Variovorax paradoxus: one gene and its partner. The main gene of each other region encodes a partner of the protein of the gene in region 2 in a complex. Links are inferred from orthologs where the notes say so. Each region holds a gene or a part of one and is shown on either strand. Other genes may lie near its edges.

Evidence for each region. Proteins that work in one complex are often made in the same cells at the same time.
Region 1: the proteins of ybiB (region 2) and cgtA are in contact, whole or in part, in a crystal structure (PDB 8BFT), measured with the Escherichia coli proteins. The link is inferred for Variovorax paradoxus from one-to-one orthologs.

What each region holds. Positions count from the first base shown.
Region 1 is NZ_CP046622.1:4,597,572-4,602,696, forward strand. The notes cover bases 966-3,879. They hold cgtA (Obg family GTPase CgtA), read right to left. Parts: upstream 3,004-3,879; coding sequence 1,927-3,003; downstream 966-1,926. Other genes in these bases: proB (glutamate 5-kinase), read right to left, coding at 966-1,815; rpmA (50S ribosomal protein L27), read right to left, coding at 3,074-3,334; rplU (50S ribosomal protein L21), read right to left, coding at 3,347-3,658; GOQ09_RS21505 (polyprenyl synthetase family protein), read left to right, coding at 3,850-3,879. In the rest of the region: GOQ09_RS21475 (RNA pyrophosphohydrolase), read left to right, coding at 1-102; GOQ09_RS21480 (CNP1-like family protein), read left to right, coding at 125-643; more of proB, read right to left, coding at 676-965; more of GOQ09_RS21505, read left to right, coding at 3,880-4,842; type IV-A pilus assembly ATPase PilB, read left to right, coding at 5,084-5,125. UniProt on the Escherichia coli protein: An essential GTPase which binds GTP, GDP and possibly (p)ppGpp with moderate affinity, with high nucleotide exchange rates and a fairly low GTP hydrolysis rate.
Region 2 is NZ_CP046622.1:3,879,399-3,884,374, reverse strand. The notes cover bases 789-3,553. They hold ybiB (DNA-binding protein YbiB), read right to left. Parts: upstream 2,742-3,553; coding sequence 1,836-2,741; downstream 789-1,835. Other genes in these bases: GOQ09_RS18045 (nitrate reductase), read right to left, coding at 2,809-3,553; cobA (uroporphyrinogen-III C-methyltransferase), read right to left, coding at 1,027-1,839; GOQ09_RS18060 (ABC transporter ATP-binding protein), read right to left, coding at 789-859. In the rest of the region: more of GOQ09_RS18060, read right to left, coding at 1-788; more of GOQ09_RS18045, read right to left, coding at 3,554-4,976.

The DNA of each region.
Region 1 (5,125 bases), 720 kb from region 2 along the record:
CCGCCCGGCGGCAGTTTCGACCCGCATCCCGACATTCCTTCAGTGAGCGATGAACCTTCTTCTCCCGACAACAAAGCGCCTTTCCTTCCGTCGCAACGCTGAACGCGCCCTGCTTCTCCTGTGCGTGGCCGTGCTTGCCGGATGCGCATCGGGCAAGCACGACACCGACAACCCCGACTGGGCGCAGTCCGGCATGCCGCCGCCGCCCAAGCGGACCGAGTCGGACACCGAGTGGGCCGAAACCACGGCACCGCCGCCGCCCGCATTCAGCGAGAGCCGTCTGCTGCCGATCGAGATGCCTCCCTACATGACGCTGAAGTTCGGCGTCGATCCGAACACCATCGCGATCACGCCGGACGGCATCGTGCGCTACGTGGTGGTGGCACAGAACCGCAACGGCGGAGGCGCCAACGCCTTTTACGAAGGCGTGCGCTGTTCGACCGGAGAAATGAAGAGCTATGCCCGCTACAACAACGGGACCTGGCAGGAAACCAAGACGCCCGAATGGAAGCGCATCGACGACCTGAACTCGCGCTACGCCAAGGCGCTGTCGGTCCAGGCGCTGTGCCGCGGCAATGCGCCGCGCAACTCGGTCGGGGACATGGTGCGAAACCTGCGCAATCCGGTTCGCGAAGTCCAGTGAAACAGTAACCGGGCCTTGGGCCCCGTTTTTCATCAGCTCGGCATCAGCACCATGTTGTCGCGGTGCACCATCTCTGGCTCCGCAACATAGCCCAGCAAGCGTTCGAATTCCGATGACGGCTTGCGGCACAGCAAGCGCGCCTCGACGCTCGAGTAGTTGGCGAGGCCGCGGGCCAGCTCAACGCCGTCGGTGTCGCGCACGGCGATCACGTCGCCGCGCGAAAACTCGCCCGAGACGCCCGTCATGCCGATGGGCAGCAGGCTCTTGCCTTCGGCGCGCACCTTGGCCGCGGCGCCGGCATCGACGGTCACGGAGCCGCGCAGCTGCAGGTGGTCGGCCATCCAGCGCTTGCGGGCCTGGTGCTTGGCCGTCTGGGCGACGAGCAAAGTGCCGATGGCCTCGCCGCGTGCGAGGCGCAGCAGGGCATCGGGTTCGCGGCCCCAGGCAATCACGGTGGAAGCGCCGGAGCCGGCCGCGCGCTTGGCCGCCAGGATCTTGGTGATCATGCCGCCGCGGCCGAGGCTGGAGCCCGCTCCGCCCGCCATGGCTTCGAGCGCCGGATCGCCTGCCGCCGCTTCGTGCACGAACTTGGCGTCCGGATCTTTGCGCGGATCAGCCGTGAAGAGGCCTTTCTGGTCGGTGAGGATGACCAGCGCATCGGCCTCGACCAGGTTGGCTACGAGCGCGCCGAGCGTGTCGTTGTCGCCGAACTTGATTTCGTCGTTGACGACGGTATCGTTCTCGTTGATGACCGGCACCACGCCGAGCCTCAGCAGCGTGACGAGGGTGGAGCGCGCGTTGAGGTAGCGCTCGCGGTCGGCCAGGTCGGCATGGGTCAGCAGCACTTGCGCGCTGCCCATTTCGTTTTCGCGCAGCTTGGTTTCGTACATCTGGGCCAAGCCCATCTGCCCGACGGCCGCCGCGGCCTGGAGCTCGTGGACTTCGTGCGGCCGGGTGCGCCAGCCAAGGCGCTTCATGCCTTCGGCAATTGCGCCGCTAGACACCATCACGACCTCTCGTCCATCGCTAACCAGCGCCGCAAGCTGGCGGCACCATTCGCCGATGGCGCGTTCGTCCAGACCGCGCCCCTCGTTGGTGACAAGGCTCGAGCCCACCTTGACGACGATTCGGCGGGCGTCCCGCAAGGCAGTGGATCCGGAATTCGAGGTCATTTGAGGCTGTGGCGGTCGGTCTTGAAAGCTGCTTGTTCTGCTATGTGTGGAAAGCTGGCGTCGCATCGGCCTCGAAGCGGGCATCGGATGCCCGAGGAGGCCGCGCGGCTCTCAGTTTGGATCGGGCGGCAATTCGGCGAAGCGCGGATCGACCTCGGCCGGAACCTGTTCGGCCACCTGCTGCGCCTTGATGTGCTGATACACCGCCTGCACCAGATGTTCGCAGCCCTCGCGCGTGAGCGCGGAGATCTCGAACACCGGGCCTTTGAAGCGCATGCGTTTGACGAAGTCCTTGATGCGCGCCGCGCGCTCGTCGCCGGGCACCATGTCGAGCTTGTTGAGCACGAGCCAACGCGGCTTCTCGTAGAGCGCCGTGTCGTACTTCTTCAGCTCGCCGACGATGGCCTTGGCCTGTGCCACCGGATCGACGGACTCGTCGAACGGCGCGAGATCGATCACGTGCAGCAGCAGGCGGGTGCGCTGCAGGTGGCGCAGGAACAAATGGCCCAGGCCGGCACCTTCCGAGGCGCCCTCGATCAGGCCGGGAAGATCCGCGACCACGAAGCTCTGCTCCGGACCCACGCGAACCACGCCGAGATTCGGATGCAGCGTGGTGAAGGGATAGTCGGCAATGCGCGGGCGTGCGTTCGAGATGGCGCTGATCAGCGTCGACTTGCCCGCGTTGGGCATGCCGAGCAGGCCGACGTCGGCAAGCACCTTGAGCTCGAGCTTGAGGCTTTTCTTTTCGCCGGGCCAGCCGGGCGTCTTCTGCCGGGGCGCGCGGTTGATGGCGCTCTTGAAGCGCATGTTGCCGAAGCCGCCGTCGCCACCTTTGGCAATGGTGATGACTTCACCTTCCTTCAGCAGCTCGTAGAGCACTTCACCGGTCTCGGCATCGCTGATGATGGTGCCGACGGGCATCTTCAGCACGATGTCGTCGCCGGCCGCCCCAAACATGTCGGAGCCCATGCCGTGCTCGCCGCGCTTGGCTTCGTGGCGGCGCGAATAGCGGAAGTCGACCAGGGTGTTGAGATTGGAATCGGCCACCGCGTAGACATGGCCGCCACGGCCACCGTCGCCGCCATTGGGGCCGCCGAATTCCTTGTATTTTTCATGACGGAACGACACGCAGCCGTTGCCGCCATCGCCTGCGGCGATGTCGATGAAGGCTTCGTCGACGAACTTCATGGGGTATCCAGTGTACAAATGAAGAAGCCCCGGCAAAGCGGGGCTTCGAGCTGATCGAAGTGACCTGGGCTTATGCCGCGGGGGTCACGTTGACCATGTGCTTGTTCAGTGCGCCCTTGACGCCGAACGACACGTGGCCGTCGACCAGTGCGAACAGCGTGTGGTCCTTGCCCACGCCGACGTTCACGCCGGGGTGGAACTGGGTGCCGCGCTGGCGCACGATGATCGAGCCTGCGCTGATCAGTTCGCCGCCGAAAGCCTTCACACCGAGCATCTTGGGCTTGGAATCGCGCCCATTTCGCGTTGAGCCGCCGCCTTTTTTCTGTGCCATGGAATCTGCTCCTTAGCCGGCGATCGCGCCGATTTGCAGTTCGGTGAACTGCTGGCGATGGCCTTGACGTTTCTGATAGTGCTTACGACGGCGCATCTTGAAGATGCCAACCTTGTCGTGCTTGCCGTGCGACAGTACCGTGACTGTCACCGTTGCGCCGGACACCAGGGGCGTACCAACCTTGATTTCGCTGCCGTTGCCGACTGCGAGAACTTGGTCGATCACGATTTCCTGGCCTACATCCGCAGCAATCTGTTCTACTTTAATTTTTTCGCCGGAAGCAACGCGATACTGCTTGCCGCCGGTTTTTATGACCGCGTACATGTGAACCTCTTGGGAGTATGAGCTCTACGGCGAATTCCGCAGAGCCCAAGATTCTAGCACGGTTTGCACGCGCTAACATGGTTTCCGCCCAAGCCGGCCCCGGACGACCTCCCGCTCGTCCCTATAATCTGCGCCTTCCGGCCTCGTGCCGCCGCTACCTTCCGCACTCAGACGCGCCGCGCGCAAACGCTTTGCCAGTTCACGCCGCCGATACCTCCCCCACCGCCACTGTGCTGGATTTGATCGCCGGCGACATGGTCGAAGTCGACCATGTGATTGCGCGGCGCCTCGATACAGGCGTGCCCCTGGTCAGCCAGGTTTCGAAGTACATCATCTCCGCAGGCGGGAAGCGCCTGCGCCCGGCACTTCTGCTGCTCATGTCGGGGGCCCTCGGGTACACCGGCGAACAGCGCTTCAACCTGGCGGCGGTGGTGGAGTTCATCCACACCGCCACGCTGCTGCACGACGATGTTGTCGACGAATCGACCTTGCGGCGCGGGCGCCCCACGGCCAACGAATCGTTCGGAAATCCGGCCAGCGTGCTGGTTGGCGACTTCCTGTACTCGCGCGCCTTCCAGATGATGTTGGATGCAAACAACATGCGCATCATGCAAATTCTGGCCGAAGCGACCAATGTGATCGCCGAAGGCGAAGTGTTGCAGCTGATGAACATGCATGACGCGTCGCTGGACGAAGCCGCCTACCTGCGCGTGATCCGCTCGAAAACCGCCAAGCTTTTCGAAGCCAGCACGCGGCTTGCCGCCGTTCTGGCCGGCGCCACCCCGGAAGTCGAGGAGGCCTGCGCCACCTACGGCCAAGCGTTGGGCACGGCCTTTCAGGTGATCGACGACGTGCTCGACTACGCCGGTGATGCGCACGAAACAGGCAAAAACGTGGGTGACGATCTTCGCGAGGGCAAGACGACGCTGCCCCTGATCTTTGCCATGCGGCGCGGCAGTGCCGAGCAGGCCGAACTGGTGCGCGCGGCCATTCAGGCGGGCGATACGGCCCAACTGGGCAAGATCGTGGAAATCGTCCACAGCACCGGGGCGCTGGAAGCATCGCGCGCCGCGGCAGCGGACGAAGCGAAACGTGCGATTCACGCATTGCGCGACTTTCCGTCCAATTTGCATGCCGACGGTTTGCTACAATTGGCGGCTCAGTTGCTTGAGCGACGTGCCTGAACACCTCACAAGAGTTGGCAAGGACGACTTCTCTTTTTCTGCAACCAATCGGGGTGTAGCTTAGCCTGGTAGAGCGCTACGTTCGGGACGTAGAGGCCGGAGGTTCGAATCCTCTCACCCCGACCAGTCTTTGAGGCTGGCACAAATAATGCCCGTGCCTGTTGCTGTGTAGCGATTTACAGGACGCGGGTGTTCAGCGATGATCGTGAAGCATTTTTTCACATCTTTTGCAATTCGCTGAATGGCTGCCGCCGAACTTCCTGTTAAAGAAAACACGCAAATC
Region 2 (4,976 bases):
TGCCCTGGTATTCGACATCGGTGATGGCCGCGGCAATGCCGCCGGAGCCAGAGGCCCGCTCAATGCGCATGTGGTCGTTGCGCACCGCAATCGGGCCGGCGGGCGTCTCGAATACGTTGTGGCCACCCATGAAGCGCGCCACGAATTCGTTCGCAGGGTGGTTGTAGATCTGGTGCGGCGAGCCGACCTGCTCGATCACGCCGTGGTTCATCACCACCATGGTGTCGGCCAGCGCCATCGCTTCTTCCTGCGAGTGCGTGACATGAACGAAAGTCAGCCCCAGCTCCTTCTGCCAGCGCCGCAACTCGGCGCGCATCTGGATGCGCAAGAAGGGGTCGAGCGCCGACAGCGGCTCGTCGAGCAGCAGCACGCGCGGCTCGGTAATAAGTGCGCGCGCCAGCGCCACGCGCTGCTGCTGGCCGCCGGAGAGTTCGCCGGGCTTGCGGTCGGCCAGGTGGCCCATCGCCACCCGCTCCAGCAGGTCGCGCGCACGCTTTTGGCGCTCGGCCTTGCCTGTGCCCTTCATCTTGAGGCTGAAGGCCACGTTGTCCACCGCCGAGAGGTGCGGGAACAGCGCAAAGCTCTGGAACATCATCGCCGTGCCGCGCGCGGCGGCTGGCAGGTTGGTGATGTTGCGGTTGTCCAGCAGGATGTCGCCGCTGGTGACCGATTCATGCCCCGCAATCATTCGCAGCGTGGTGCTCTTGCCGCAACCTGACGGGCCCAGCAGGCAGCAATAGCTGCCGCTCGCAATGCGCAGGTCGATCTGGTCGACCGCAGGTGGTGTGCCGGCGGCGTAGCGCTTGCTCAGGGCAATGATTTCAACGGCGGCGGGCGGAGGCGTGGCGACGGCGGTCATTGGCTGGCGCCGCACACGAAAAGCGATCGAAAAACGAGCATGCTGGCGTTAAGCACGCTCCATGCCACCTGGGTGCCAAAGCGCTCTTTGCGGGCCCATGCAAGAGGCCGGGCTCAGCAGCTTTCTTGGAGAACAGCCCGGGCTTCCGAGCTTTCTCTTCCGTTGTCTCAGGTGCCGAACCGGCCGGCGTCGGAGCCGAGCGGCAACGCCGCAGCAGCCAGCCCGCGCAGCACGTCGCCCACCACGATGACCGCCGGGCTCGCCATCCCGCCTTCGGCAATGCAGGCCTGCAGCCGGTCGAGCGTGGCCGTGACGTGGCGCTGCTGCGGCAGGCTCGCGTGCTGGATGACCGCCACTGGCGTGTCGCCGGGCAGCCCCTGAAGCAGTTCGCGTTCGATGTGGCCCGCGCCCGCCACGCCCATGTAGATCACGAGCGTGAGCCGCGCGCTGTGCGCGGTGGCGGCCAGCGCACGCCAGTCGGTGGCGTCTTCATGCGCGCTGGCACCGGTCTTGGCGTGGCCGGTGACGAACACCACGCCCTGCGCGTGGTCCCGGTGGGTGAGCGGCACGCCCAGCGAGGTCACTGCGGCAAGGCCGGCCGTGATGCCGTTGATCACCGTGCACTCGATGCCGGCTTCGCGCAGGTGCTCGACCTCTTCGCCGCCGCGACCGAAGATGAACGGATCGCCGCCCTTGAGGCGGACCACAGTTTCGCCGTCGCGCGCCGCGGTGATCATGAGCCGTTCGATGAACGCCTGCGGCGTGCTCTTGCAGCCGCCGCGCTTGCCCACGTGCACGATCCGCGCATCGGGCCGCGCATACGAGGCCAGGATGCTCTCGCTCACGAGGTCGTCCACCAGCAGCACGGTGGCGGCCTGGATTGCCTTCACCGCCTTGATCGTCAGCAGTTCCGGGTCGCCCGGGCCGGCGCCCACCAGCGTGCAGCTTCCGGCGGTGAATGGGGAGATGGGTGCGTTCATGCGTGGGCTGCTAGTTGGGTGATGTGCCTGACCTGGGTGGCAATGGCTTCCGGCACGGGAAGCTCGCCATTCAACACGCGGCGCGTGTAGTCGGCCGTGGTCGCGACGTCGATCTCTTTCGGCAGCCCCGGCACCTCGTTCGACGTGCCGGCGGCCTGGGCCTGCAACTCGCTGCGCACGCCGCGCACAAAGCCGTCGATCTGCGCGGTGCGGCGCGGGTCGGAGACCACTTCGCCTTCGAGACCGCGCGAGAGCAGGGCGGTCATGCCCATGAGCTCGAACGTTTCTGCCATGGTGCGCGCGTATTCCGGATGGGTGTAGCTTGCCACGACCACGCAGGGCCCTGTGGTCGGCTGCATCAGCTTGACCACGCTGTGGCCAGGGTTGCGCAGGCCCACCACGCGGCGCACGTCGAGCAGCCGTTTGAGCGCGGGGTTGAGCAGTTCGGTCGGCGCAAAGCCGACCTCGCCGCATGCAATTTTTCGGACGGCCGTGAGCATGGGGATGTCCAATGCCTCCAGCACGTTCGATGCCAGCACGCGCGATGTTTCGGTGGCGCTGCCGTGCACCAGCACCGGCAGTCCCTCGCGGGCGAGCAGCAGCGCGAGCAGCGGCGTGAGCACCGGCAGCTTGCGCGCGCCGTTGTAGCTCGGCAGCACGATGAGGGGGCGGTCGGCGGCCGGAACGTGGTTGAGCCGCGCATGCGTCGCATCGAGAAAACCGGCCATCTCTTCGGGCGTTTCGCCTTTGATGCGCATGGCCAGGCAGAAGCCGCCGATTTCGAGGTCGGTCACGGTGCCGTCCAGCACCTGGCCGAACAGGTCCGTGGCCTGTTCGCGCGTGAGCGGCTTGGCGCCTCGCGCGCCGCGGCCGATTTCCTTGATGTATTGGCTGATTCCCATGGGTGCCCCGATTGTCCCGCAATGCTTATGCCGGAAAGCAAGGCGGCTTATGCCCTCCATGCGCCCTCTAAGCACCCTCCGCGATGACCTCCGCCGGCGTTGCCCGTACCATGCGCTTGAGTTCGGGCAGGCAGGAGCCGCAGTTGGTGCCGCACTTCAGCGAGCCCTGCAGCGAGGCCAGCCGTTCCTCGGGCGTGCCGCTGCAGCGGCCCAGTTCGGCCTGGATGGCCAGGTCGGTCACGTTGAAGCAGGTGCAGACCGTTTGCCCGCGGGACTGCACCGCCACCGGCGCGCGGGCGCCCGGCGACAGCAGCAGCCGGCCGTAGGTTTGGGCCGGAATTTCCTCGCGCAGCAAGGTGCCGATCCAGGCCTCGGCGCTGGTGTCGCCGCCCAGCAGGAACGCGTCGAGCCCGGCGTTGCCGTCGGCGCGGCGCACCAGCCGGGCCACGCGGCGCTGGCCGCGGCGGCGGTCGGCGTAGCGCAGGGCATCGCTCGCGCCAAGGCCCAGCACGCCTTCGATGCGGTCGACCAGGCTGTCGTCCGGCGTGTCGTGCGCGGCCGCGCGAAAGAGGATGCCGCTGCGCTCTTCGCCAGGCGTGTTGCCCGAGAACGGCACGCAGGTGGCAAACGGAAACATCGCCATCAGCGGCTTGAGCGCCTGCTGCGCGGCAAAGGCGACGTCGGGCGGCAGCCAGGCCATGGCGAGCAGCGACCACGGCAACTCGGCCTTGAGGATCTTGACCGGCGTGTGCTTGAGCTCCGGCTGCTTCGACGTGGGGCAGTAAGCCGGCGTGGTCAGCGCATTGATGCCGGCCAGCGGCGTGCCGGTCGACGAGCAGCCGCTCAGGTACTCCTCGCCCCAATGCATGGCGACGAAAGCCTGGCTCAGGCCGATCTCGGCGCTGGCGCGCGCGGGCAGCAGGATGGAGCCGCGCTTGGAGGTGAGGTGCACCAGGTCGCCGTCTTTCAGAAGGCGGCGCGCCATGTCCTGCGCGTTCATCTGCACCACCGGTTCGGCCACGTGGCCGAACAGGCGGCCGACCGTGCCGGTGCGGCTCATGCCGTGCCACTGGTCGCGCAAGCGGCCGGTGTTGAGCGAAAACGGATAGCGCGCCTCGCGCGCCTCGGCCACGGGCTTGTAGACGGTATCGACGAAGCGTGCGCGGCCATCCGGCGTGGGAAAGACGCCGTCTTCGTAGAGGCGGGCGCGGCCGGTGGTCTCGCCTTCCTTCAGCGGCCACTGCTGGGGCCCGGCGGTTTCGAGCATGGCGTAGCTCAGGCCGGTGATGTCGAGGTCGCGCCCGCGCGTGGATTCGCGATGCTCGTTCCACACCTGTTCGGCGCAACCGTAGGGGAACAGCGTGGCCGGGCGGCCGAGCCGCTGTTCGAGCCGGCGTGCAAAGTCGACGGCAATCGACCAGTCGTGGCGCGCTTCGCCGGGGGCCGTTACCGCGGGGCGCACACGCGAGATGCGGCGCTCGCTGTTGGTCACGGTGCCTTCCTTCTCGCCCCAGGTGGTGGCGGGCAGCAGCAGGTCGGCAAACGCGCAGGTCGAAGTGGTCGAAAAAGCTTCCTGCACCACCACGAACTCGGCGCGCTCGAGGGCGCGGCGTACCGTGGCCTGGTCGGGCATCGACTGGGCAGGGTTGGTGCAGGCAATCCACAGCGCGCGAATTTCGCCGTCGGCCGCGGCCTGGAACATCTCGACCGCGGTCTTGCCGGGCTTCTCGGGCACGGAGGGCAGGTTCCATAGCGCCGCCACTTCCGCGCGATGCGCCGGGTTGGCCAGGTCGCGGTGCGCGCTCAGCAGGTTGGCCAGGCCGCCCACTTCGCGCCCGCCCATGGCGTTGGGCTGGCCGGTGAGCGAGAACGGGCCGGCACCGGCCTTGCCGATCTGGCCGGTGGCCAGGTGCAGGTTGATCAGCGCCGCATTCTTGGCGGTGCCGCTCGACGATTGGTTCAGGCCCTGGCAATACAGGCTCAGCGTGGCGGGCGAGGTTGCGAACATGCGCGCCGCGGCAAGCAGGTCGTCCTTGGAGATGCCGCAGATCTGCGCCACCTTGTCGGGCGAGCATTCGCGCACCGTGGCCTTCAACGCATCGAAGCCCGTGGTGTGGGCCGCGATGTAGCGGTTGTCGGTCCAGCCTTCCCAAAGCATCAGGTGCAGCATGCCGTTGAACAGCATGACGTCGGTGCCGGGCTGGATGGGCAGGAACAGGTCGGCAATTTCCACCG